Regions from separate parts of the Aciduricibacillus chroicocephali genome, predicted to be linked through region 1. Evidence: riboswitches for the same ligand, from Rfam matches in the RefSeq annotation. Region 1 holds a riboswitch; each other region holds the start of a gene.

Region 1 (6,100 bases):
CTTATCTAGGAGATAAGAAAGACTAATCGCAGAACCAGATGAGAGCCTGTGTGCAAGCTGATGCCCAAATCGCTGAACACGGGCTCCTTCATCCAGAGAAATGTAAGCGCTTGCTTACTTTGGCTAATTACTAAAATTCATTACCAACACTATACCATGTTCAAACAAATATGCAAAGCGAAATAATCGTTTTCAAACAAATAAGAGGAGATGCCCTGTTAACATCCCCTCTTATATTATTTAACGAGATGCTCCAGTAGTTCGAGCTCTCTTCTATAGTGTTCACAAGCAGTATCAATTTCAAGCCTGTTACCGAATTTATGTAAAATATTATGTACTGTTACACCAAGCATGATGTCCATAATGTAGTAAAATTCCTCACTTGAAAGCTTGGCATATTTGCCCCCAACACAAGACCGGACGTCTTCAAACCTCAACTCTTCCACTTCATCTTTGAAGATCTTCTGAATCACTTCTTCAGTCTGCAGATTCATGTTGTGAAACGTGTTTCGAATAAAGTCGATGCCATCAATATCTTCCAGGAAACGACGGAAGAAAGCATTAAGCCCCGCAATCAGATTGCCATCCGCTTCTTTTGTCAGCTCAAGAAACACATCCTTCGAATCCATGGCGAACTGCTCTAGCATATAAAGAAAAGCATCTTCTTTTCCAGAAAAGTACTGATAGAAGCTTCCCCTTGCAATGTCAGCCTCCTTGACAATATTCGAGATGGAAGCCTCATTAAGCGGCACACGCGAAAATTCCGTATGTATGGCTTCCATGAGTTTGTCCCTTTTGCTTTCGGCAAGGTTGAAAAATGTCGGTTTTGGCATTAACTGATTTCTCCTATCGGCTCACCCCATGCATTAAAACGAAGATGGCAGCTGGAACTTATCGTTGCTGATCCAAAGTTCGAGAAGGTCTGCTTCTGTTCCGCTTATTTCATCGGATTCTTCCATTTCAAGTCGCAAACGCTCCATTTTCTCATCAAGCACTGCTGCTGAATGAGCTGCTTCACGCAATTCCAATGCAATATGGAATGGGATTTCTTTGTTGTATTTGTTGTAGAGTTTATGCTCCAAGCTTGCCCAATAGTCCATGGCGACAGTACGGATCTGCACCTCGACATTCACATATTCAATCCCATCAGACATGAGGACTGGTACCTGGATGATCAGATGCAGACTGCGGTATCCATTTTGCTTCGGATATTTAATATAATTCTTGTAATCCACTACCTTAATGTCTTTCTGCATAAGCAGCTTACGGCTAATTTCATAAATATCATCCGTAAATAGACATGTAATTCTCACACCGGCAATATCATGGATTTCTTCACGAATCACATCCAACGAGAATGGAATTCCCTTGCTGTTCACCTTGCGCAGAATACTCTGCGGAGACTTTACCCGTGTAACAACCTGCTTTACAGGATTGTATTCGTTTACATATTCGAGCTCTTGTTCAAGCTGATTGATCTTTGTTTCAATCTCTTTCAGTGCAAATTTATAGCACATCATGAATTTTGATAGTTCTGTTTTTAATGGTTTGATTTCTTTTAATTGTGTTGGAATATCTTGTGTCATTTGAGAAATCTCCTTCCTCATCAGAATGTGACACCCCGTCACTTCAAATTTATTATATATGACACTGTGTCATATATCAAGGAGGATTTACCAAATATTTTCTCTAATTTAATATTGGTTCCATTTTTTACATGGTTATCGCTTCCAATATGACATCTCGTCACACTTTCATCATTATATGTGACACTATGTCACGAAATCAAGCATAATTTCTCGATAATTGTGATTTCTTTATAACATTACTCGTTAAGCAAAGTTTTTATATGAAAATTAGTGTCTTTCTGCTAGCCTCTTACAAATAAAGACATCTGAATTCTCTTTTACATGAGCAACTCAGATGTTTTTCTTTTTCAATTATTTTCTTTCCGTTTTGCATTTATAATATTTGCCGAATTACAGATGATAAGTATGAGGAGGCTGAATCGTGGAGTTTCCAATCATTCATACGAATATTTGGGATGGGATGATTGCCGTTCCTGTAATCGTCATATTGACGCAATGTTTCAAGATTTTCCCTATCCCTAGCAAGTATTATCCAACTATTGCTTCTGTGCTTGGCTTTGCTATATCGATCTTCATTAGTCACCGTGGGCATATTTGGGCAGGCATTTTCATGGGTGGGTTTTATAGTACGGCGGCTGTCGGCACCTATGCTTCCTTAAAAACAACAATTATCGCTATTAAAAAGAAACAAGCGAAAAAGCGTCGTACCGCAACATAAGAAAAGGCTGTCTCCCGAGAAGGAAACAGCCTTTTCTTATAAACTTATATGGTCGGTCGGACTGCTTGCTGTTGCACCATGCTGCTTCTGTATTCTGCCTGCTTCATAACCTAGACGGCCAGCTTCAATGGCGAGCTGCATGGCCTTTGCCATTTTCACCGGATTTCCCGCTGCGGAAACAGCCGTGTTCAGAAGCACTGCGTCAGCACCGAGTTCCATAGCATAGGCTGCATCTGCTGGAGAACCAATACCTGCATCAACAATAATCGGCACATTCGCCTGATTGATAATATGCTCAAGGTTGACCGGATTCACAATGCCAAGACCTGAACCAATCGGTGCTGCTCCAGGCATGACGGCATGGGCTCCGGCTTCTTCAAGTAAGCGGGCAAGGACAACATCATCAGAAGTGTACGGCAAAACGGTGAAACCTTCTTTCACCAGTTCTTCCGTTGCTTTTAGTGTCTCGACAGGATTGGGCAACAGTGTATGCGGGCAGCCGATGATTTCGACCTTGATCATATCGCAAATTCCTGAAGCACGTGCAAGCTTGGCAATTCTAATTGCTTCCTCAGCAGTCTTTGCACCTGAAGTGTTCGGCAGCAAGCTCACTTTTTCCAAATCAAGTCCTTCAAGAAAGTTCTGTTCATCCGGATTGTTAATATCAAGTCTCCGAACTGCAAATGTAAGGATTTCTGATTCAGATACTTCGACTGCTTCCCGCTGAATCTCCGAGGTTGCATATTTCCCCGTTCCAAGCAACAGCCTGGAGTTGAATTCTTTTCCGTTAATCTGAAGCATCTCAACCGCCTCCTACAAATTGCACCATCTCTATTTTATCCCCATCTGCCAGTCTCGCTGAGGCATGGGCAGACTTTACAAGGATATTCCCATTGTGCTCTACGATCATATGAGGATTGGATATGTCCAAGTGAACTGCCAGCTGTTCTATTGTCGCTATATGTTTCGGTACTTCGACTTGATTTCCGTTAATAATCAATGTCAAATCAGTTGCCCCCTCTTTTCCAAATGATTTCGATATGAAATCGCAGCCTGAACTGGTTTTTCTGCTCCCATGATGCCTGAAAGTACGGCTATCCCTGATGCACCACATTCGATTACTCGTTGAACATTTTCCAGCTTAATTCCACCAATCGCAATGACCGGTACTGTAACAGCTTGGCAGACACTTTCCAACTGCTCCAGTCCCCGCGGTTTAAGCCCCGGCTTGGATTCTGTCTCAAAAACATGTCCAAAAATCAGCCGGTCCGCTCCGAGTGCTTCCGCCTCTCTAGCTGCTTTAACAGAATGGACAGAGCAGCCGATTACAAGCTGTTTGCAGCGGGCTTGGATGTCAGGGAGCAACGTCATCTTATGCTCAGGAAGATGGATACCTCCAGCGTATTCACATATTTCATCAGATGGCGTACCATTGTACACGAGTTTACTCTGTGATATGCCGGATTCGCGAAGTCGCAAAATTATCTCCGCTGCCATATAGGAGGACCAATTCCTTTCCCTTATATGAATCCAATCAACTTGGGGAGCTACTGCTATAGCTATGCTTTCCAGTTTTTCTGGACATTGTTTTCCCGTTGAGATCGTATGCAGTTCGAGCATAATCTGACCTCCCATCCACAAATATTAAAAAGCCACTACCCGGGGCTAACCTCGGATAGTGGCTCAAAGAAGTGCAGAAGGCAGAGTTGCCCAGCACATAGTTCTCATCATTGCACCACTTTCCTCCGCTGGCATCATCCAGTTCAGGTTCAAAGAGTTCCAGAACAATTCGTCCCGGTCTCAGCCTTTTCAGGCACCCCTAGTGATTTCATTCAATTTATTATGTAGTTCTCAGCTTCATTATATCATACTTTTCTGAAAACAACATTTTAAACAGCGTGTTCTTGCTCGATCATTCTCACAATTTCTTCTGGAGGAACCGGACGGCTATACAAATATCCTTGGCCATAACGGCATCCGTATGCTGTAAGCTCTTCAGCAATATGCTGTTCCTCAATCCCCTCGGCAATGAGTTCTACACCTAGATTCTCACCAAGCTGGATGATTGTCTTTACAATCGGGCGAAGCTTGGGATTAGTATCCATGAAACGGACAAAAGCCTGATCAATCTTCAAGTGGTCAATCGGCATTGCGCCAAGAACGCTAAGTGATGAATAGCCTGTACCAAAATCATCAATGGATATCTTGACTCCGAGCTCTTTCAAGTCATTGAATATTCTTTTAGACTCATCCAAGTTCTGCATAAGTGACTCAGTCACTTCAATTTCCAAGGCTTCAGGACTGAGTCCATTCTTCTTTAATTCTGAAGCGACAAACCCGGGAAACTTCAGCCTTTTCATCTGGATTGGTGAAACATTGATTGCCATGACTAAATGGTGTCCTTGATCCTGCCATTCACGAAGCTGTTTACATGCTGTTTTGACAACCCATCTGCCAAGCGAGATGATTTCCCCAGTTTCCTCAGCAATCGGGATAAATTCATAAGGTGAGATCAGCCCCAATTCTGGATGCACCCATCTCGCAAGCGCTTCCACCCCAATAATTCTTCCACTCTCCAGTTCAACCTGTGGCTGGTAATGAAGGACAAACTCATTTCTTTCCGCCGCTCTTCTTAATCCGTTCTCTAGCTTCAATTTGCGTGCAGAAGCTGCAGCAAGTTCAGGATCAAATAGCTGATATTGGTCCCCTCCATTTGCCTTCGCAGCCGAAAGAGCCTGGTCTGCCTGTCTGAGCAGAGTTTCAGAATCATCGCTTTGATCCGGGAACAAGGACACCCCAGCGCTTACAGTAACAAAAATTTCTTCTTCATCAATGTTGTAGGATTCCTTAAAAATATCCATGAATGGTTTCTTATGCATCGTTGCATCTGGTATGTCGTCTATTTCCGCCAAAACAACAAATTCATCTGTCATATGTCTGTACACTTGATAATTATCAGGAAGTCTTTCCTTCAGTCGTTCAGCTGCACAGCATAGCACTTTATCTCCAATTGCATGCCCCATTATGTCATTAATCTGTTGAAATCGATCAAGATCAAACAATATGACAGCTAGCTTCTTCGGAGAGCCGAGACGCGTCATTTTTGTAATGCGTTCTTGTATATCTATATGCATTTTTCGTCGGTTAGGCAAGCCCGTCAGCTGGTCGTAATATGCTAAATGGGTCAGCTCATTATTTTTTTCCATGAGCTCATCGTTAATTTCACGCCTTTGGATGACGAGTCGCTCCATTTCTTCCACATACGTATCCATCTTTTTCAGTAGCCACCACATGAAAGGAATGCCCACGATGAGCATGATTGAAGTGTCCAATATTTCATACCAAATATCACTATCAAAATTGAATTGGAAAACTGCCATTACAATCTCTTCCAGAATATTCGGCACAACAATGACCCCTATGATGAAGGAAGTCAATTGGCCTAGTATGTTGTTATAAAACCATTTCATCCCCTTGTCCTCCGCTATGCTGTATTTTTTTATTCTCTAACCTATATATCGGTAAGACTGTTGTTCGATATTATGGCAAAAAAAGAGTTTGTACGACATTATTCTTCATATCGTACAAACTCATCATATTATTATTTCCCAATATTGGCAATCGGAAATTCCATTTGGCTCTTGGCTTTTTTACCAGCAAACACTTCTTTTTTTGTAAGTCTTTTTACATGTATACGGAACGCCGCCATGACGAGAAGGTGGATTTTCGCCTGGGTATAATGATAGAAGAACCACGGTAAAGAGGGAAGATAGTCATGTATAGCGACAATTGC
Region 2 (6,100 bases), 520 kb from region 1:
TTACGCATTGCAACAGGCATCAACGTAATACCGATAACGAGTACTACAGAACCGGTTACAATCGGCGGGAAGAAACGGACAAGCTGTGTTGCAAACTGTGAAAGAACGGTTATGAGCACCCCAGCTCCAATTACACCACCAAGGATATAAGTAAGGCCCTCGGTTCCTCCGCCATGCCCTGTACCTATCGAAATTGCCGGACCAACTACTACGAAAGAAATTGCCATTAATGCCGGAAGCTTCGCACCTACAAAGTTACCAATCCCTAGAGTTTGGATAAGTGATACGATACCACATGTAAACAAGTCAAAAGAAATCAAGTATACGAGCTGTTCTTGCGTTAGACCCAATGCCCCCGCAATAAGAATCGGAACAGCGACTGCTCCCCCATACATTACCGCTACGTGCTGCATACCGAGTACTGTAGATTTACCAAAACCGAATTTCTCATCTACTCTTGAGTTACTCATTTTGGACCCCCTAGTTTAATAAAATTTAGCCAGATCCCCACTTTACTAGGAACCCTTTACAGAAATGACCCGTCCTTAAAGTTGAATAGATAGATAAAGTGCTTTTGCTTTTTGGAGAAAATCAAACTTAGAAAACGCTTTCATTTCTCCCGCGGGCATTCCTATTTTCTATTTTTTTAATGAGGAAATGCCAACCCCCCTCGGCAATAAGTTTGGCTCGCTGCGATCTGTAATATTGTTAATAGTTCAATTGCTTGTTCGCTTGCTTGCCTGCTTTATCCTATTACCCGACTCTCGGCAAAATCACTCCTTTCAAATTAAAAATAAATATTTTTTACTAAGTGTGATTATTGAATAAATTTCTGCCAAAGTTATTGTAAACGCTTTCAATCGATAACTGGGTCTATTGTAATCCATAAAAACAGCTATGTCATTGTTTGTAATGCACAAAATAGAGTTATTTTCGTTGTACAACTTAAACATCTAAATTATTTTTTTATCACTTTTGTTTAAACTATTGGTTAACTTGAACAAACAAAAAATTAAACACTGTCTGTTGCAGCCAGACAGTGTTTATTCTTTACTATAGTATATGAGCATCAATTTCTTTTACAAGCTTAACAATCTCAGGTTTGCTTACTTGAGCACTTGCTCCGACCTTTTCCCCTTTATGGAAGAGATCGTCTGTAATTAATGAAGAGAAGATAATTACGGGGATATTGCTCAACCGCTCATTCTTTTTAACTTTGTCTGTCAGATGATGGCCATCCATCTGAGGCATTTCCAAATCAGTTATGATGCAATTGACCTCTTCTGAAGGTGTAATGCTTTCATCATAGGCAAGCGACTCGAGATGATTCCAGGCATCTTTACCATTTTCAAAGAATTGAACACGATCATAACCTGCTTCTTCAAGGGTATCTCTCAAAAGCTGGCGAAGTATTGCTGAATCCTCTGCCACAATCAAGTTCTTAATTGAGCGTTCCCGTTCACCAAGCACTTTAAGACTTTGAACATTAATACTCGCCTCTGGGCTAATTTCAACAACAATCTTTTCAAAATCAAGAAGCAAAGACATTTCGCCTTCCAACTTGATAATACCAATCGTGTATGCTTGCTGCCCTGCAGAAAGCTCATCAGGCTTTTCAATTTGTTCCCAAGATATCCGGTGGATTCTTGAAACGCTGTGAACATGGAATGCCACTTTAAGCTGGTTCAGTTCTGCAATGATCAACTTGTCCTTCTCAGGATTATCTGATGGAGGAAGGTTGAGAACTCTTGCAAGGTCGATTACCGGGATAATCTCTTCACGCAAACGAATAACACCTTCCACATTCGGATGAGCATTCGGTGTATCCGTGATCGGCAAAGGAACAATGATTTCCCGTACCTTCAACACATTAATTCCAAATGATCCAGAACCAACATGGAATGTCACCACTTCTAATTCATTTGTACCGCTCTCCAACAAAATATCATTTTGCATAAAATCTCCTCCAAATCACGGTATACGCACATTCCTGCGCTTAACAGGTGATAATACACCTAGTATAACAGGTAATTTTTCCTATTTCCATAGCGACTGCAATGATTGTATCTGTTGATGTTTTATTATCGGCAGATTGAGCCCGCTTTGTAAGCTGTCTGCAAATAATATTCAGCTGCAAACACAGTTCGTTACTACATTTGCTGGTTTCCGACTTTTCTTTTGAGGATAAAGCTTTATTTTGTTGAATATTGCCCAGGAAATAATCGAATGCTGAATTCCTCTGCCACTATTCGACTGGCAGGAGTCATATCTGTCCTAATCGATGTAAACGGACCATATTGTTCACATTGATACAAGTGCTTAGGAACAAGCATTTTTCTAACAGTCCCACCTATGTATTATTAATATATAAGCATAACGACAACCTTTACTTGCTGAACGACTAACACCCTAACAAATTTTAGGGAAAAAGATTGGGATAGTAACTTAAAACAGGTGGAATTTTTGGTTAATTATCCTTATTATTAAAATATATTATTTTTTTATTTGAGCACTTATTATATTTCATTTTCAAAATCTTCATTACACTATCCTGTACTGAAAGGTGTGGACACCATGAATGATTTGTTCAAAGAGAACGAATTGGAAGTACTTCATGAAATCGGCAAACGATTGAAATCTTTTCGAAAGTCTTGCGGCTTTACACAAGAAATGCTTGCTTCAAAGGCAGGATTTTCTCGCTCCTATTATTCCGACATTGAAACAGGCAAACGGAATATTTCAATATTGAACCTTTGCAAATTGACTATTGCATTGGATATATCCTTAAGCGATCTTTTGCTACCAACTAAAGAATATGCAGCTCAGAATGAGTTGGAAAAAGGACATGTTATAGATCCCTTGAAGCAAGCTTCAGTGGGTAACATACTTCTATAGCTATCATTTTGCTTTATGAATGTCCTGAATGAGTGTTTCACCGCTTTCCTTTAAAAAACAATTCACAGTCTCTAATCGTTCTGCACGGACACGTTATACTTTATTCGTAGCTTACAATGAAATATTTTGACCATAACGCGTCAGCTTACTGAGCTTTTAAAAAAACATACAGGGGCTTGGGGCTGTGCGTTATGGCATTCCTCAACATATACCAGAAACCCGCTACCCCTCATAACGCTTTTTTCTTACGTTTAAGCGAGGCAATTACTATTTCAACACTCCTATTACAGAGATATGCACTTATACAACTCTTCGATGACATGTTTGCCATTACAGAAGAAGCATAATATTTTACCTTGGCTTTTTTGATTTGCTTTTGTTCAGGTTTACAATAAGAACCATGTATAATATATATAATCCTATGAGACTACTGCCATTTCCTAAAAGATGATGCTGTACCCTTGTTTGCCTTTCAACTGCCGATATGGTTTACTGGAATTGAATAGAATCGTGTATATGCGAGGCACTGGGGGAGCATTATTTGCTGAGAAAGAACTTGGTTCTTGACCCTTTGAACCTGATCTAGTTCATACTAGCGTAGGAAAGTGGCTCCAAATCTCAACTGCATCATGACCGTTTCGTATGAAGCGTCAGAGCGTGGCACCTCCAAATGCTGTTGGTCTTTGCCACTCTTCTCCCTTCATCTCCCGCTTTCGCCAATTATGCATGTCACGCATTCTATAACACTCTTTAAAATAATTAAAAGGCGGAGATTTTTTCATGGCGAAATTCAGCGAACGGCTCTGGAAAACAGTTGAACCTGTATGGCGTTCCTATCTTCAGCACCCTTTTGTTAAAGGAATCGGTGATGGATCCCTCGACAAAGAGAAATTCAAGCACTACATGAAACAGGATTACATTTATTTAATTGAATATTCACGCATTTTTGCGCTTGGTGCAGCAAAAGCAAATGATTTGGAAACAATGACAGCGTTTGCAAATCTGCTGCATGGCACACTGACAGTAGAAATGGATCTGCACCGAGAATATGCAGCTGAGCTCGGCATCTCAAACGAAGAGTTGGAAAACACTGAACCGGCAGCTTCAATGACATCTTATACAAGCTATATGCTCAACAAGAGCCAGCTAGGTGGTGTTGAGAATGCAGCTGCTTCAGTTCTCGCTTGTGCTTGGAGCTATCAATTCATAGGTGAATCGCTCGCTGCAATACCAGGAGCAACAGAACATGAATTTTACGGCAAATGGGTTAAAATGTATTCATCCCAGCAATTCAAAGAGCTTACCCTGCAATGTATTGATCTTATTGATAAAATGGCTGAAGGCAAATCTGATTCAGACCTTGCAATCCTTGAGGATATCGTTGTCAAGACAAGCTACTTCGAGTACATGTTCTGGGAAATGGCAGAAAACAAGGAAATGTGGCCGGTTGCAGCTACTGCCGACTATGCAACGACAAGATAGACTTGAATCTTGTAAACAGGCAGCATTCCGGAGGTGCTACGCTTCTGAAAAAAGAACTTCATATTATATCTGATATTATATTTGATGAGCATGACTTCATTGAAACAACGAAAGAAATTCATCCTTTTATCACTGCTGTCCATCTCAGGGTCAAGGCATGGTCGGCACATAAATTGTACACCTTGGTTGAACGCCTCACTGAAAAAGGGATTCCTGGCAATAAGATCTATATCAATGATCGTGTTGATGTAGCAATTGCTGCTGGCACAGGCGGTGTACAGCTCAATTATCGAAGCCTTCCTGTTAGTAAAGTAAGAGAAGCCTTCCCTTCTATCCGTGTCGGGAAGACGATTCACACTATTGATGAAGCAAAATTGGCTGAATCAGAAGGTGCCGACTATATAATGTTCGGCAAAATTTTTGAGGAAGTTGCTTCATTGGATGCACATGAACAAGGTTTCGAAAAACTCAAAGAGCTGTACGAAGCAGTTAACCTCCCAATTATTGCTTATGGTGGTATTACAGCACGCAATATTGAAAGTGTTCTTCCTTACGCTTCTGGCATTGCAGTAGAGTCAAGCACTTGGCAAGCCGTCGACCGGCCTGTTATGATCAAGCAATTTTATAATTTGCTAATGCCTGATTGACCTGTGCCAACTTATAGAATACTTTCAAACTAGATACAAAAGGTGGAAATCGGCATGGCAGACAAAATAACAAATATGAAAAACTCTGATTCTGCAGCGAATGACCGTTATTCGCGGCAGATTCTTTTTTCTCCAATTGGTAAAGCAGGACAAGAGGAAATTGCTCGAAAACATGTCCTAATTATCGGAGTTGGTGCACTTGGCACGTCGAATGCTGAAATCCTGCTGAGGTCCGGAGTTGGCGAAATGACCATTGTCGATCGGGATTATATCGAATTTAGCAATCTTCAACGACAGCAGCTGTTTACAGAGCAGAATGCCATTGACCGAACCCCCAAAACCGTCGCAGCGAAAGAACGCCTTTTGAAAATTAGGTCATCGGCTACCATTCATGCGCATATCATGGATGTGAATCCTGAAACGATTGATTCCCTTACCGAAAACGTTGATTTGATTATTGATGCAACAGACAACTTTGAGACGAGAATGATCATTAATGATATTTCTCAAAAGAAGGGTATTCCTTGGATTTATGGAGCTTGCGTGGCCAGCTATGGAATCAGCATGACGATTATTCCTGGTGAAACACCATGTTTGCATTGTCTTATGGAAACTGTACCGTCAGCAGGTGCTGCAACATGCGATACAGCAGGCATCATCGCACCAGCTGTTCAAATGACTGTTGCTCATCAAAGCGCCGAAGCTTTGAAAATCCTTTCTGGCAACTTGAATGCATTACGCCGCAAACTCATATCATTTGATTTATGGAATAATGAGTATGCACAGGTCGGCGTGAGCAAAGCACGCAAAGAAGACTGCCCTTCCTGCGGCTCCCATCCTTCCTATCCATTTTTACAGTGGGAAAACCAAACGAAGACTGCTGTTCTTTGCGGCCGCAATACTGTACAGATCAGGCCTGGGACCAACCATCCTCCGAATCTTGAAAATTTTAAGGAACAGATTGAGAGACTTGGCATCCCTTATGAAGCCAATCCGTTTCTCATCTCATTCACCGTTGACTCATTCAGGATCGTTCTGTTCAAAGATGGCCGTGCTCTTATCCACGGTACAAAGGA
Region 3 (6,100 bases), 600 kb from region 1:
GTTAAACAAAAGAAAGAGCTAGTAGACGATGCTTCTGAGGTTCAATTCGAAATATGGAAAGACGGCGCCAAAGAAGACTCCGAAATAATTGATGCTGCAAATAAAAAAGACGGTAAATATACTGCTAATTACACTTTCAAAGAAGATGCCGTCTATACTGTCCAGGTACATGTAACGGCACGTCAGCAACACCAGATGCCAACAAAGAAAATTGCGATCGACAGTTCTGAAACTACGAGGAATGAGCATGAGGGACACAGCCACGGCGATGAGCACCATGCCTCTGATCTCAGTTTTCATTTTATAAAGCCGGAAAAAATCAGCAAAAATACAGATACTGAATTGGCCGTTCATTTGGAGAAGGACGGAAAACCACTTACAGAAGCAAATGTCCGTTATGAAATTTCCAAAGATGATGTTAAAAAACATGCATGGGTAGCTACGCAGGAAATTAAGACCGGTCAATATAAAGCTACATATGCTTTTAAAAATGCCGGCAAGTATACAGTACAAATTCACGTTGAAAATGATAAAGGTTTGCATGAACATGAGCACTATACTTTGACAGTTGAATAACGCGAGAACCAAATCCCGGTTGCACTGTGCAATCGGGATTTTTTATGTCGAAAATTATTAACTCGTTCGACATTCTATTAAGTTCGTGTCGAATATACTCGTTCATCTTTCGACATGTTCACTTGCTAGATTCGACAACTTCCATATGCTTATTCGACACATTCCTTTGTTTGTCGAAACCTAGAATAACAATCGACAACCCAAGATAACATTGGCGAATTATGAGCAAATTGATTTCTCCAAAATTCGCCGTATACGACAAAAAATCAGACAACCAATATAAGTTGTCTGATTTCATATATTTATTCTGCAATATTTACGTAAACGTCTGTAGCTTCAGGTTCTTTTTTGATTAGATCATAATCCTTAAGCCATTTTGCCGTCTCTTCCCAAGATGACTTTTCCTGACTGCCGAAACCTTTGTCAGATTTCATCTTTGGCAGAAGGATTTCAAGACTCTTCTTCTCAATTGTCGCGTCAAGTGGGAAATTGGACTTGTCCTGATTGTCCAAGAGAATTTCCAATGACTGTTCTGGGTTCTCGACTGTAAAATTAAATCCTTTTTCTGCCGCACGCCAGAACGCTTCAATTTGCTTTTTCTCTTTCTTTAGGGTCGCATCACTTGTTACTGCAACAAGTTCATAATAGGATGGTACGCCGTAATCTTCTGGATTCAATACACCTACATCATGCTTTTCACTTTCGAGAATCGGTACCTCATGGTTCACATACATTCCTGTTACAGCATCTGTCTTTCCAGAAACAAGTGCCGGCATTAAATCAAAACCAACATCCGTCATTTTAACTTTAGCCGGATCCCCTCCGTCTTTTTTGACCATCGTTTCAATCATTTTTTCTGCTACAGGAATACCAGAATAGCCAACATTTTTTCCTTCCAGATCTTTTGGTGACTTGATTTTTGTTTTAGTCTCATATACGAGGCGGTTAAGTGGTGAACGAACAACAGCTGCAACTGCTTTTACTGGAATGTCTTCATTGGCACGGGCCATGATGACATCCGGCTGATAATACATTCCCATCGTCACTTTCCCAGAAGCCGCGAGACTGAGCGGGTCTGTCGGATTCGCAGGAAATTCAAATTCTACATCAAGTCCTTCATCTTTGAAATAACCTTTCTCTTTGGCTGCATACAAATAGCTATGTACAGCATTGGGATACCAATCCAGCATGACGGTAATCTTTTTCAAACGCTCATCTGATTTCCCTCTTGCATGATCTTTTTCAGTTTCATCTTTCGCACCACATCCAGCAATCAATAATAATGTAAAAATAGCAATAAACGATATCAACAATTTTTTCATTCGTATTTCCTCCATTTCAATATGTAACTTTCAAGTACCAAAACAATTGCAAATAGCAACAGGCCTGCGAGTGACAATACGATGATTGGTGCAAAGACCCCTGCTCCATCAAACTGTGTCATCATTCTTCTGCTGAAGTATCCGAGTCCTTCCTGTGCACCGAGCCATTCACCGATTGCCGCTCCGATAACTGCCATTGGAACAGCAACTTTTAATCCGGAAAAGAAGCTGGGCAGTGAGGCAGGAACTTGTAATTTGAAAAAGATGTCTCGCCGATTAGCTCCCATTGTATGCATCAGTTCTGTCAATTCTCTACTTGTTGCACGAATCCCATCAAATGAAGAAATGACAATTGGGAAAAAGGTGATCAGCACAGTCACAAGTACTCTGCTCCAGATTGTATAGCCGAACCAAAGCACAAAGACTGGGGCAATGGCTATAATTGGTATCGTCTGGGTTGCGACCAAAACAGGATAAAGTGCCTGCTCTATCATTTGGCTTACTGTCATTAGAATCGCTAATAGAATACCAAGTACAATCGAAATCATAAGGCCGATGAAAACGACAAGCATTGTAGCCGGCAAATGTTCCAGGAGCAGCACATCTTTTAGCTCCCAAATCTTATTGACTATGCCTGTCGGTGTTGGCAAAATGAATTGCATGTCAATCGAACGGGCAACGATTTCCCAGATGATCAGGAGGATGATAATAAATATTACCGGTGCAATCCGTCTCATTTTAGAGCCTGCTTTCTGAACCGTTCAATGAGCGATTCTTTCAAATGCAGAACAGCCGGTAGATCTTCATCTTTGCGCCTTCGCGGCCGATCGAGCGGTACCTCAATCTCTGTAAGCATTTTAGCCGGCGTCTCTTCCAGCACAAGAATCCGGTCTGATAGAAATACTGCTTCACTTATATCATGAGTGATGAACAAAACAGTCTTCTTATCACGCTCCCAGCGCTCCAAAAGCCATTCCTGCATGAAAAGTTTTGTAAGTGCATCAAGAGCGGAAAAAGGCTCATCAAGCAACAGTAATTCAGACCCAGCAAGCGTTGCTCTTAAAAAGGATACACGCTGACGCATACCACCAGAAAGTTCACCCGGATATTTCTTCGCATAGCCGTCAAGTCCAAATGCATCAAGCATTTCTGTAATTTCATCGCTATGAATTTCTGTTCTATTCAACTCCAGGGGCAGCCTTACATTCTCATATACTGTCCGCCATGGCATAAGGAGGTCCCGTTGTGGCATATAACCTACTTTTCCATGCCGATTCTCCCTCATTTCTCCGTTTAGTTGGATTACACCGGAATCCACCTTTTCCAAACCTGTAATTAATCTGAAAATAGTTGACTTGCCCGAACCACTCGCACCAATCAGACTTACGAACTCACCCTTTTTAATCGATAGATCAACCCCTTTCAATATCTCTTTATTTCCATAACTGAAACTGACATTTTCAAACTCTAAAGCCTTTTCACTCATTTCCTTTCACACCCTTTCTTCAAGTGATCAATCCGTCTAACATAAAAAAGCACCGCTTCCAGTAATACGGGAAGCGGTGCTTTTTAGACACACATACAGAATATACACTGCTGGTCATGACCATGCAGAGATCTTCTTCACCGCTTCCTTACGCTAGTTCGAACTAGATCAAGTTCAAGGGTCAAGGCCACGCCTCTCTCAGCTCGCAATTGAGCACCCCTAGTGGTGATAAAATTATTGAATTTTCAGCATACTTAATGACAGTATGTCATGATTTAAGAAATAAAGCAAGTCAACTTCAGCAAGTAAAAAAGCCCCGGAGTATGTCCGGAGCTTACAAAAATTAGAATTTGCTGTTGAATACTTTAACAGCAGCATCGATATCTGCTTCGAAGCCCATTTCCTTCAAAGTTTCACCAATGAGGCGGATTGCTTCAGCAAGCATTTCTTTTGTTGTATTACCCATATGCCCGATACGGAAAGCCTTGCCGCTCAAATGTGCAAGTGCACCGGAAACGACAACTTTCTTGTCAGCAAGCTTCTGACGGAATTCTGCATCATTGACACCTTCAGGATAAAGTGCGCAAGTAAGCGTATCAGCAGCAGCACCTTCAACTGCTAGTGCCTTCATGCCGTATACCGCAAGTGCAGCTTGTACACCTTCACGGAATTGACGATGACGACGGTAACGCTGCTCAAGTCCTTCTTCAAGAACAAGACGCATGCCTTCGTTATAAGCATAGACAAGGTTTACTGCAGGTGTTGCGAAATATTTAGTAGGGTCATGCATGATCGGAATCCAGCGTTTGATATCAATGTAATAACCAGGAACGCGTTCCATTGCATCACGAGCTGCTAGAGCTGTTTTGCTGAATGATACAATCGCAAGACCTGGTGGTACACCGATAGCCTTCTGGGATCCTGTAAGAACTACATCAAGTGTCCATTCAGGGTTGTTGCAATATGCTTTGCCCATGTCTTCTTCCATTGCCGCAGTCGCGCAAACGCCATCAACGATTGCAAGCGCGCCATGCTGCTTGATCATAGGAACAAGAACATCAAGATCAGCTGCAACACCAGTAGATGTATCAGCGTGAGTTACAGTAACAGCTCTGTACGTGTTGTTTGCAAGACGTGCTGCAACCATGTTCGGGTCAACCTGATGGCCCCATTCTGCTTCAACAACGTCAAAAGGAATGCCATAAGCTGCGGCAACATCCTTGAATCTGTCACCGAAGAAGCCTTGGCTGATGATTAGAATTCTCTCACCAGGCTTGACTGTATTCGCAAGTGCCATTTCCATCCCTAGTGTTCCGGAAGCAGCAAAGACGATTACTTCGCCCTCTGTGTTATTGAACATTTCACGTGTTTTCGCAACTGAATCTTTGTAGATTTTTGCGAAACGCGGATCTGTATGGCTCCATGTTTCCTGAGACATTGCATCGTAGATAGAGTCGACAACAGGCGTTGGGCCTGGGATCAACAGCATTTCTTCATTACGCATGAACTTTTCCCCTCCTGAAAGGTATTATGTAATTTGTTCAAATTAACTATACTACATTTTAACTCTTTTTCCCCCTGATTCGCAATTTTCGAATTCTTAATCTTTTTCTATAGTCATATTGATTTATTTTAACGTTTTATGCATTCAGTTTGACAAAAAAATGACAAATTTCAACAAAACATCTTGATTTTATATGTAATTGGACGGATACTAATATAGGTTATATATACCATTTATCAAAAAATAAGGAGGTCTATACTAACATGCGCCAGAGAAATACTTTTCAGCGCAATCTCGTTTTCATGCTGGGCATATCGATTTCTGTGCTAGTCATCCTGATCATGCTGTTCAATTACTGGAACGCTCGCAAGGATCTTGTCCAGAAGAATGAAGAGACCGAACAGCTGGTAGAGGAGAATATACTCAATGCCATTAACAGTTCGGATGCTGCTTATAGCATTATTGAAAAGTCGCTTGGCGAGAAGATGGAACAATACACGAAGGTCCTTATAAACAAATACAAAAAGAACCCGAATATCGATTCATGGAATCTTGCTGATTATAAGAAGCAATTCGATGGGTTTGATATTTTCGTCTTGAATAAGGATCTTGTCATTACCCACTCATCCCGCAAAGCTGACCTTGGTCTCGACTTTAAGGAATTCGGGATTACCGATTTGCTCATGGGCCGTTTGAACAGCGGCAAATTCGAAACAGATCGAATGGAAATCTCCGAAGCGACAAAGCAAGCGAATAAATTCAGCTATATGGCGACACCTGATAAGAAGTATTTAATTGAATTAGGTGCCACATCTGAACAATTCGACAGTCTCATTAAAGATCTGGACATGACACAACTTGCTTCCAATCTGGAAAAGGCACATGATTACGTGGACAATATCGACATTTATACAGTCCAAGCTGATAAAATGCCAGAACAGTCAATCACAGATCAGAACAATAAAGGTGAATCCATCAAGATTAGCAAAAAGTCAGCCAAGATTGGTGCCGAGGCAATCAAGAGTGGAAATTCGATCGAAAAAGAAGCAAAAGAAAATGGAAAAGAATTTAAATACCATTACATACCTGCTTTGAAAAAGGATGAAAACGGCGACACACTTTATAAACAATCACGCCTGCTTGTTATCAAGTATGATGAGTCCTATTTCAAAGGCCTTCTTATGAAGAAAAACATTTATTCCATTATTATCG
Region 4 (6,100 bases), 1.2 Mb from region 1:
GGAAGTCTTGAATAATTGCCGTAAAATACTCTGCTTATTCTCTGCATCGGACGTGAGCAGCTTGCGAAATTCTCCTTGCGGCAGCATGACAATCTGTTTGAACTGTTTTTCTGTCAGTCCAATGATATCTTCAACTTTTTTATCGATCTCCGAAACTATTTGCCTGTCAACTGCAGGGATTTCTTTTTCATCTCTGATCTCAAAGAATTCATACCGCTCACCCGTTTTTGTTTTGTTCCCCAGCTTGACGTGGCCAGGCTGGCGCAGAATCCGATAAGTCCTGCCTCCAAGTTCAAAAAGGAGCTCTGCTGAAGTATGAACCTCATCATCGGCAAAGTCGCTTCGCATCAGGCGGCTTTCCCCTCTATCAGAACCGCTTGCACTTCCAAAAAGAGCAAAACAAATTCCATCAAATATAGTTGTTTTGCCCGCTCCTGTATTACCTGAGATAACATAAAGTCTGTTATCCCCAAGCTCTCGAAAATCAATTATTTCTGTATTTTTATACGGCCCGAATGCCGTCAGTTTCAATGTTAATGGTCTCATTTCGATTCAGCCCCCGCCTTGCGTACCATAACCGTTTCTCTTTCTTCATGAAGCCACTCATCGAGAATCTCTTTAAATAGATCCACAGTTCTGTCTGAAGGTTCATTTCCTTGCACTTCCTTATAAAAAGCTTCGAATCTCTCCATATCGGACATTTCGCTTCTTTTCTTAGCTGAGACCGTTTTGTCACCATTTGCCGAAGTGCTTAAATTGACTCTTTCAACATGCAAACAATTTGGATAGACAGAGCGAATCCTTTCCATTGGTGAAAGAATTGGCATTTCATCAAGCAGTCTGACAAAAACGTAGTCATCACAAATTGGTTGTTTCAGCAGATCATCCATTTTAGCTTCAACAATACGCAGATCACGGCGCGCTTCAAGCAATCTCTTTTCGACTTCTGTGTTTCCATCACCATCAATTTCAACAACGTAATAGCCTTTTTTATGTGTAGCTTCGGATGCTGAGTATTTAAGTATTGAGCCTGCATATCGAATTGTTTCATTTAATACATGATGTGCTTGGTGCAGGTGGCCGAGAGCCGTATAGTTGAAATCAACAAAATGGTGAGCACTTACATGCTCAGCTCCGCCTACAGAAAGGGGACGTTCTGAATCACTAGTATTTTCTTCCGGCTCTCCATGTGGCGTTACAAAAGCATGCCCTACGAAAACATTGCGCGCTTTATCTGACATGGAAGAATAAATCGTCTCACAGATCTTTTTCATTGCATCATCATGAGTACGAATTTCTTCATCTTCAAAGGCAGCTCTGACAACACTAGGATCACAATAAGGAACAAGATGAAAATGAACTTCACCGAATTCGTCCTTCATCACTACTGGCTCTCTCTCTTTTTGGAACTGACCGACGATATGGAAACCATTCTGCTCCATGATTGTACTGCCAAAATGGAGCCTGCTTGGACTGTCATGATTTCCTGCAACGGCAATAACAGGTATTTTCAAATCCAATACAATTTTGTCGAGCACTTCATTCAGAAGTTGCACAGCCTCTGTCGGAGGCACTGCCCTGTCATAGAGGTCACCAGCAATAATAATTGCATCAGGACGTTCATTTGCAGCATCCTCTACGAAACGATCCAATATGTAACGTTGGTCTTCTGTCATATAAAGACCCTGAACAAGTTTGCCAAGATGCCAATCTGCTGTATGAAAAAATTTCATTTGTATTACCTCTCTTTTTTATTAATAGCAAGGAAATTTAGATGAAGTGTTTGAAAGAATTATAATAGATCTAAGGAGGAAATTGCTGAGGATGAATCTATCATAGCAGATACACAAAATCGGAGCAAGCGTTCGTACTATTCTGATTATAGTTTGTTTTTGGTTCATGCCTATGTTATGCTATGGCTGATTAATGAATAAACTATCAAGCTACTAGGGGTGCCCACTATAAAGGCTGAGAGGATACATCCAACCCTTAAGAACCTGATCTGGCTCATACCAGCGGAGGGAAGTAGATGCGGATTTAATTCCGTTCAATTTCGCATACCCTCAAAAGCCGGTTTCAGCTGAAACCGGCTTTTTTATATGAATATGAAAGGATTTTGCCATTTGAAAAGAGTAAATGTAATGGCAGCCCTTGCTGCTCTTATCGCAATCGGTACACTCTGCTCTCAGTTTCTCTGGTTCCCTGCCGGCATTGCAAAAGCATATCCAGTCCAGCATGCAGTGAATGTCATCGCCGCCATCCTGTTCGGCCCCGGTCCTGCTGTTTTGGCAGCTTTCGTAATGGCCCTTGTACGCAATATGCTTGGAATTGGTTCTCTGCTCGCTTTTCCAGGAGGAATGATTGGCGCTTTATTCGCGGGTATCCTGTTCCGATTAAGCGGCCGTCCTTCTTTTGCAGCCATAGGAGAAATTATTGGAACAGGTATTGTTGCCTCATTAGTTGCTATTCCATTCGCGAAATTTTTTATGCATACATCTTTTGGTGTTTTTTTCTTCATGCCATCTTTTCTTATAAGCAGTATTTCTGGAGCGATAATCGGGCTCTTTCTTACTGTCAGACTTCGAAAAAATGTTTTTTCTACAAGTAGACTGACCCAATTCAAAAAGAGGTGAATTTGAATGAAAAACGTAAATTGTACATTAACAATTGCAGGTACTGACCCAACTGGCGGTGCTGGGATTCAAGCAGATTTAAAAACCTTTCAGGAATTAAGAACGTACGGCATGACCGTCATTACTTCTGTTTTGGCTCAGAATACAACTGGTGTACAAAAAGTACTCCACCAGCCAATTGATTTGATTGAAAGTCAGATTAACTCTGTTATCTCTGATATTCCTGTCGATGCTTTCAAAACAGGCATGATTGCCAACCTGGAAATGATGGAACTCCTTGAGAGGAAAATTCCTGAAATCGGTGTTCCCTATGTGATGGACCCTGTAATGGTCGCTACAAGCGGTGATTCATTGATCCATGAAGATGCACGTACTTTCCTCCGTGACAGACTTATGCCCTTCGCTAAAATTGTAACACCAAACATTCCAGAAGCAGAGAGTCTTATAGGCGTTGAAATAAAAACTCTTGATGATATGAAAGATGCAGCGGCAGCAATTGTAAGCCGTTATGGAGCACAATCAGCTCTCGTCAAAGGCGGGCACTTAAATGATCAGGCGGCAGATGTACTGTTTGATGGCAAAACAATGCACACTTTCACTTCCGAAAGAATCAACACGAAAAACACTCACGGTACAGGTTGCACCCTCTCTGCGGCGATAACAGCATATCTTGCAAAAGGCCTTTCACTATATGAGGCGGTAGAACTGTCGAAAAAATATATTACAGAAGCCATTCGTTATTCCTTTAATATCGGTAAAGGCAATGGGCCGACGAATCATTGGGCTCCTCGGATTGAAGGTTGAAGATCATGGAACAGAAAATACTCGATCAAGTACGAGCTCATACACCTCTAATTCATCATCTAACAAATCAAGTCGTAATGAATTTTAGTGCCAATGGCCTTCTCTCTTTTGGAGGCACGCCCATAATGGCGAAGTACATTGAATCTGCACCAGAAATCACAACAAAATCCAATGCTGTCCTGCTCAATATGGGTACGCTAACCCGTATAGACATAGAAACATATGTGAAGACAGGCCAAACTGCAAATGAATTAGGGATACCTGTAGTCTTTGATCCCGTTGGAATTGCTGGTTCAGTATTCAATAAAGAAGCAGGAAAAACAATACTAGATAATGTAAAAATGGATGTTATTAAAGGCAATGCCGGAGAGATGGCATATCTTGCCGATATTCCTTGGCAAACACGCGGAGTAGATGCTATTGGCAGTGGCGATGCGGAAAAAGTAGCACTTACTGTTGCCAAGAAATATGGAACAGCAGCAGTTGTAACTGGAGAGATCGACTATATTGCTGTGGGGAAAGATACTTTTAAGAACCGTACAGGCCACCCTCTTTTGGAAAAAATAACGGGCGGTGGTTGTCTGTTAGGTTCCATTATTGCAGCCTGCCTTACTGTTAAAGCAGATACAATTAAAAAAATTGGCACTGCTGTTGCTTTTTACGGTTTGGCAGCTCAACATGCTGCAAATCACCCTCAAGTGCATGGTCCCGGTACATTCCTTCCATATTTTATAGACGCACTTTCATATGATATTCTTGATATGAAGGAGGGATTCTCTAATGATATTTGACAGAAAACAGCTCCGCAAATATTTTGTCATGGGAAGCCAGAACTGTGTACGGGCACCAGGCATGTTACTAGAAGAAGCTGCCCGTTCAGGGATTACCGCATTTCAATTCCGCGAAAAAGGTCCTGGTTCAGTTTTTGGTGGTGACAAAATAAGACTTGGCAAAAGATTTCGTGATATATGTAAACGTTATAATATCCCTTTTATTATCAACGACGATATTGAACTCATTGATTTCCTTGAAGCAGATGGCATCCATCTTGGTCAGCAGGATGCAAAAGCTGATGAGATTCGTGCCAAATATCCAGACTTAATTATCGGTCTCTCTGTCTCCAATATGGAAGAAGCGAAATCACCTCAAATTGAATACGCCGACTATCTCGGTGCAGGTCCTGTATTCTGGACTGCGACAAAGGTAGATGCAAAGCAGGCAACAGGTGTTGAATGGATCGAGCAGCTCCGCGTCCTTTATCCTGACAAACCGATTGTCGGTATCGGTGGTATTAAGCCGGAGAATGCCCAGTCCGTTCTTGAGGCCGGCGCAGACGGTGTTGCTATCATCTCAGCGATTACCCGCTCTAAAAATGTACAAGAAACCATTGATCAACTCTAAAAATAAATTAATCCCTCACTCCAATTGGAATGAGGGGTTTATTTATTTACGCTTCTTTTTGTCCACGTTAAATACACTTTCCTCTGCAAATTCTACTGTGTCACCGTTACGATCATGTTTATTCTTATTATTCTGCTTACCCTTATCTTTGTTACGGTTCTTGTTCTGTTCAGACATTATTTCACCCCTTTTACTGTATTTTGTCCCTCTTACTCCTTCTTCATCCTCATGCATGATTTTTTTCTCAATTGAACATGATAAGAATGCATTTCATGACAGAAAGGGGTCATACAAATGGGTGAACCAACACAATTTAGAGCGGGTCAAAAAGCTCCTAAAAATGGGCTCTATGTAGAAATCGGAGAGACTGGCACAAGCGTACAAAATCCGCAAATGTTGAAGATGGAGACAGGTGACAAGTTTCCCGAGACGAGAAATCAGAACCGTGTCTGGACTTATGAAAAGAACTAAGAAGAGTAAGGAGGGGCAGCTATTACTGAGCTGTCCCTCCTTACTTTTGTTCTAATTCCAATGTACTGAACATTTCTTCTCCGCGCAAAGCCTGCCCCGCAAGCTGATCTGCCTCCCTATTGCCTTTTCTTGATATTGCCTCATAATGGGGCTCAAAACCAAGCTGTTCAAGCTTCGCATCAATTCTATCAGCCCATTCAGATAATGTTTCTTCATAAACAGGCCACTCACCATTGAGTTGATGAATGACAACTTTTGAGTCTCCAATAATATTCACTTCTATATGACGTGCTCCCATATACTCCAGTTCTTTAAGAGCTAGGTGAAGTGCGGCATATTCAGCTTCATTATTAGATGACAGTTCATCTACAAGCGCATTTTTTCGAATTCGATACGATTTTCCATTTTGCTTATAATAAATGGCACAACCAAGCCCTGCACGACCAGATTCGATATCATATCCGCCATCAAAGTAGATGGTAATGTCATGTGGCTCTTCCTCAATTCCTTCTAGAAGTTTTTTCAGCTCTTTCAAGTTCCACTCCTGCTCTTTGTTGTCAACAAACAATATATTACTGATCCGCCCTGTTTTTTGCATATCTTCCACCATCACAATAGCCTCCCCAGCTGGCAATGGTTCTGAAACGAAAGTAGTCACTACATTTTTTGGAGTACTATAAAGCATCTGTATTTTTACTTGCATGTATTGTTGCCCTCCTTTGTATCCAATTAAAGTATTCCCCTCTTGAATTTCAACTAGACAAAAAAAGACTTTACGTAAAATGAAAGCG

Evidence for each region. Region 1 has a riboswitch for thiamine pyrophosphate ahead of QR721_RS12720 (thiamine phosphate synthase). Riboswitches for the same ligand answer to the same signal wherever they lie in the genome.
Region 2: another riboswitch for thiamine pyrophosphate. It lies ahead of tenA (thiaminase II); the one in region 1 lies ahead of QR721_RS12720 (thiamine phosphate synthase).
Region 3: another riboswitch for thiamine pyrophosphate. It lies ahead of QR721_RS09905 (ABC transporter ATP-binding protein); the one in region 1 lies ahead of QR721_RS12720 (thiamine phosphate synthase).
Region 4: another riboswitch for thiamine pyrophosphate. It lies ahead of thiW (energy coupling factor transporter S component ThiW); the one in region 1 lies ahead of QR721_RS12720 (thiamine phosphate synthase).

What each region holds. Positions count from the first base shown of each region.
Region 1 covers NZ_CP129113.1:2,481,488-2,487,587, forward strand. Annotated here, with positions in the region: gene QR721_RS12690 (DUF4956 domain-containing protein) at 1-26, shown strand, start outside; gene QR721_RS12695 (TetR/AcrR family transcriptional regulator) at 237-833, opposite strand; gene QR721_RS12700 (GTP pyrophosphokinase) at 867-1,586, opposite strand; gene QR721_RS12705 (hypothetical protein) at 2,011-2,307, shown strand; gene QR721_RS12710 (thiazole synthase) at 2,344-3,108, opposite strand; gene thiS (sulfur carrier protein ThiS) at 3,110-3,313, opposite strand; gene QR721_RS12720 (thiamine phosphate synthase) at 3,310-3,927, opposite strand; TPP riboswitch at 4,031-4,138, opposite strand; gene QR721_RS12725 (putative bifunctional diguanylate cyclase/phosphodiesterase) at 4,197-5,777, opposite strand; gene QR721_RS12730 (Rossmann-fold NAD(P)-binding domain-containing protein) at 5,909-6,100, opposite strand, start outside.
Region 2 covers NZ_CP129113.1:1,961,818-1,967,917, forward strand. Annotated here, with positions in the region: gene QR721_RS10245 (nucleobase:cation symporter-2 family protein) at 1-470, opposite strand, end outside; gene QR721_RS10250 (chemotaxis protein) at 1,054-1,956, opposite strand; gene QR721_RS10255 (helix-turn-helix domain-containing protein) at 2,575-2,895, shown strand; TPP riboswitch at 3,414-3,516, shown strand; gene tenA (thiaminase II) at 3,676-4,377, shown strand; gene QR721_RS10265 (thiamine phosphate synthase) at 4,380-5,024, shown strand; gene QR721_RS10270 (thiazole biosynthesis adenylyltransferase ThiF) at 5,079-6,100, shown strand, end outside.
Region 3 covers NZ_CP129113.1:1,885,393-1,891,492, forward strand. Annotated here, with positions in the region: gene QR721_RS09890 (FixH family protein) at 1-576, shown strand, start outside; gene QR721_RS09895 (ABC transporter substrate-binding protein) at 879-1,898, opposite strand; gene QR721_RS09900 (ABC transporter permease) at 1,895-2,635, opposite strand; gene QR721_RS09905 (ABC transporter ATP-binding protein) at 2,632-3,384, opposite strand; TPP riboswitch at 3,513-3,615, opposite strand; gene QR721_RS09910 (pyridoxal-phosphate-dependent aminotransferase family protein) at 3,728-4,888, opposite strand; gene QR721_RS09915 (methyl-accepting chemotaxis protein) at 5,152-6,100, shown strand, end outside.
Region 4 covers NZ_CP129113.1:963,060-969,159, reverse strand. Annotated here, with positions in the region: gene QR721_RS05085 (AAA family ATPase) at 1-546, opposite strand, end outside; gene QR721_RS05080 (exonuclease SbcCD subunit D) at 543-1,733, opposite strand; TPP riboswitch at 1,939-2,041, shown strand; gene thiW (energy coupling factor transporter S component ThiW) at 2,124-2,633, shown strand; gene thiD (bifunctional hydroxymethylpyrimidine kinase/phosphomethylpyrimidine kinase) at 2,640-3,437, shown strand; gene thiM (hydroxyethylthiazole kinase) at 3,443-4,228, shown strand; gene thiE (thiamine phosphate synthase) at 4,218-4,838, shown strand; gene QR721_RS05055 (hypothetical protein) at 4,881-5,015, opposite strand; gene QR721_RS05050 (YjzC family protein) at 5,133-5,309, shown strand; gene QR721_RS05045 (reverse transcriptase-like protein) at 5,350-6,012, opposite strand.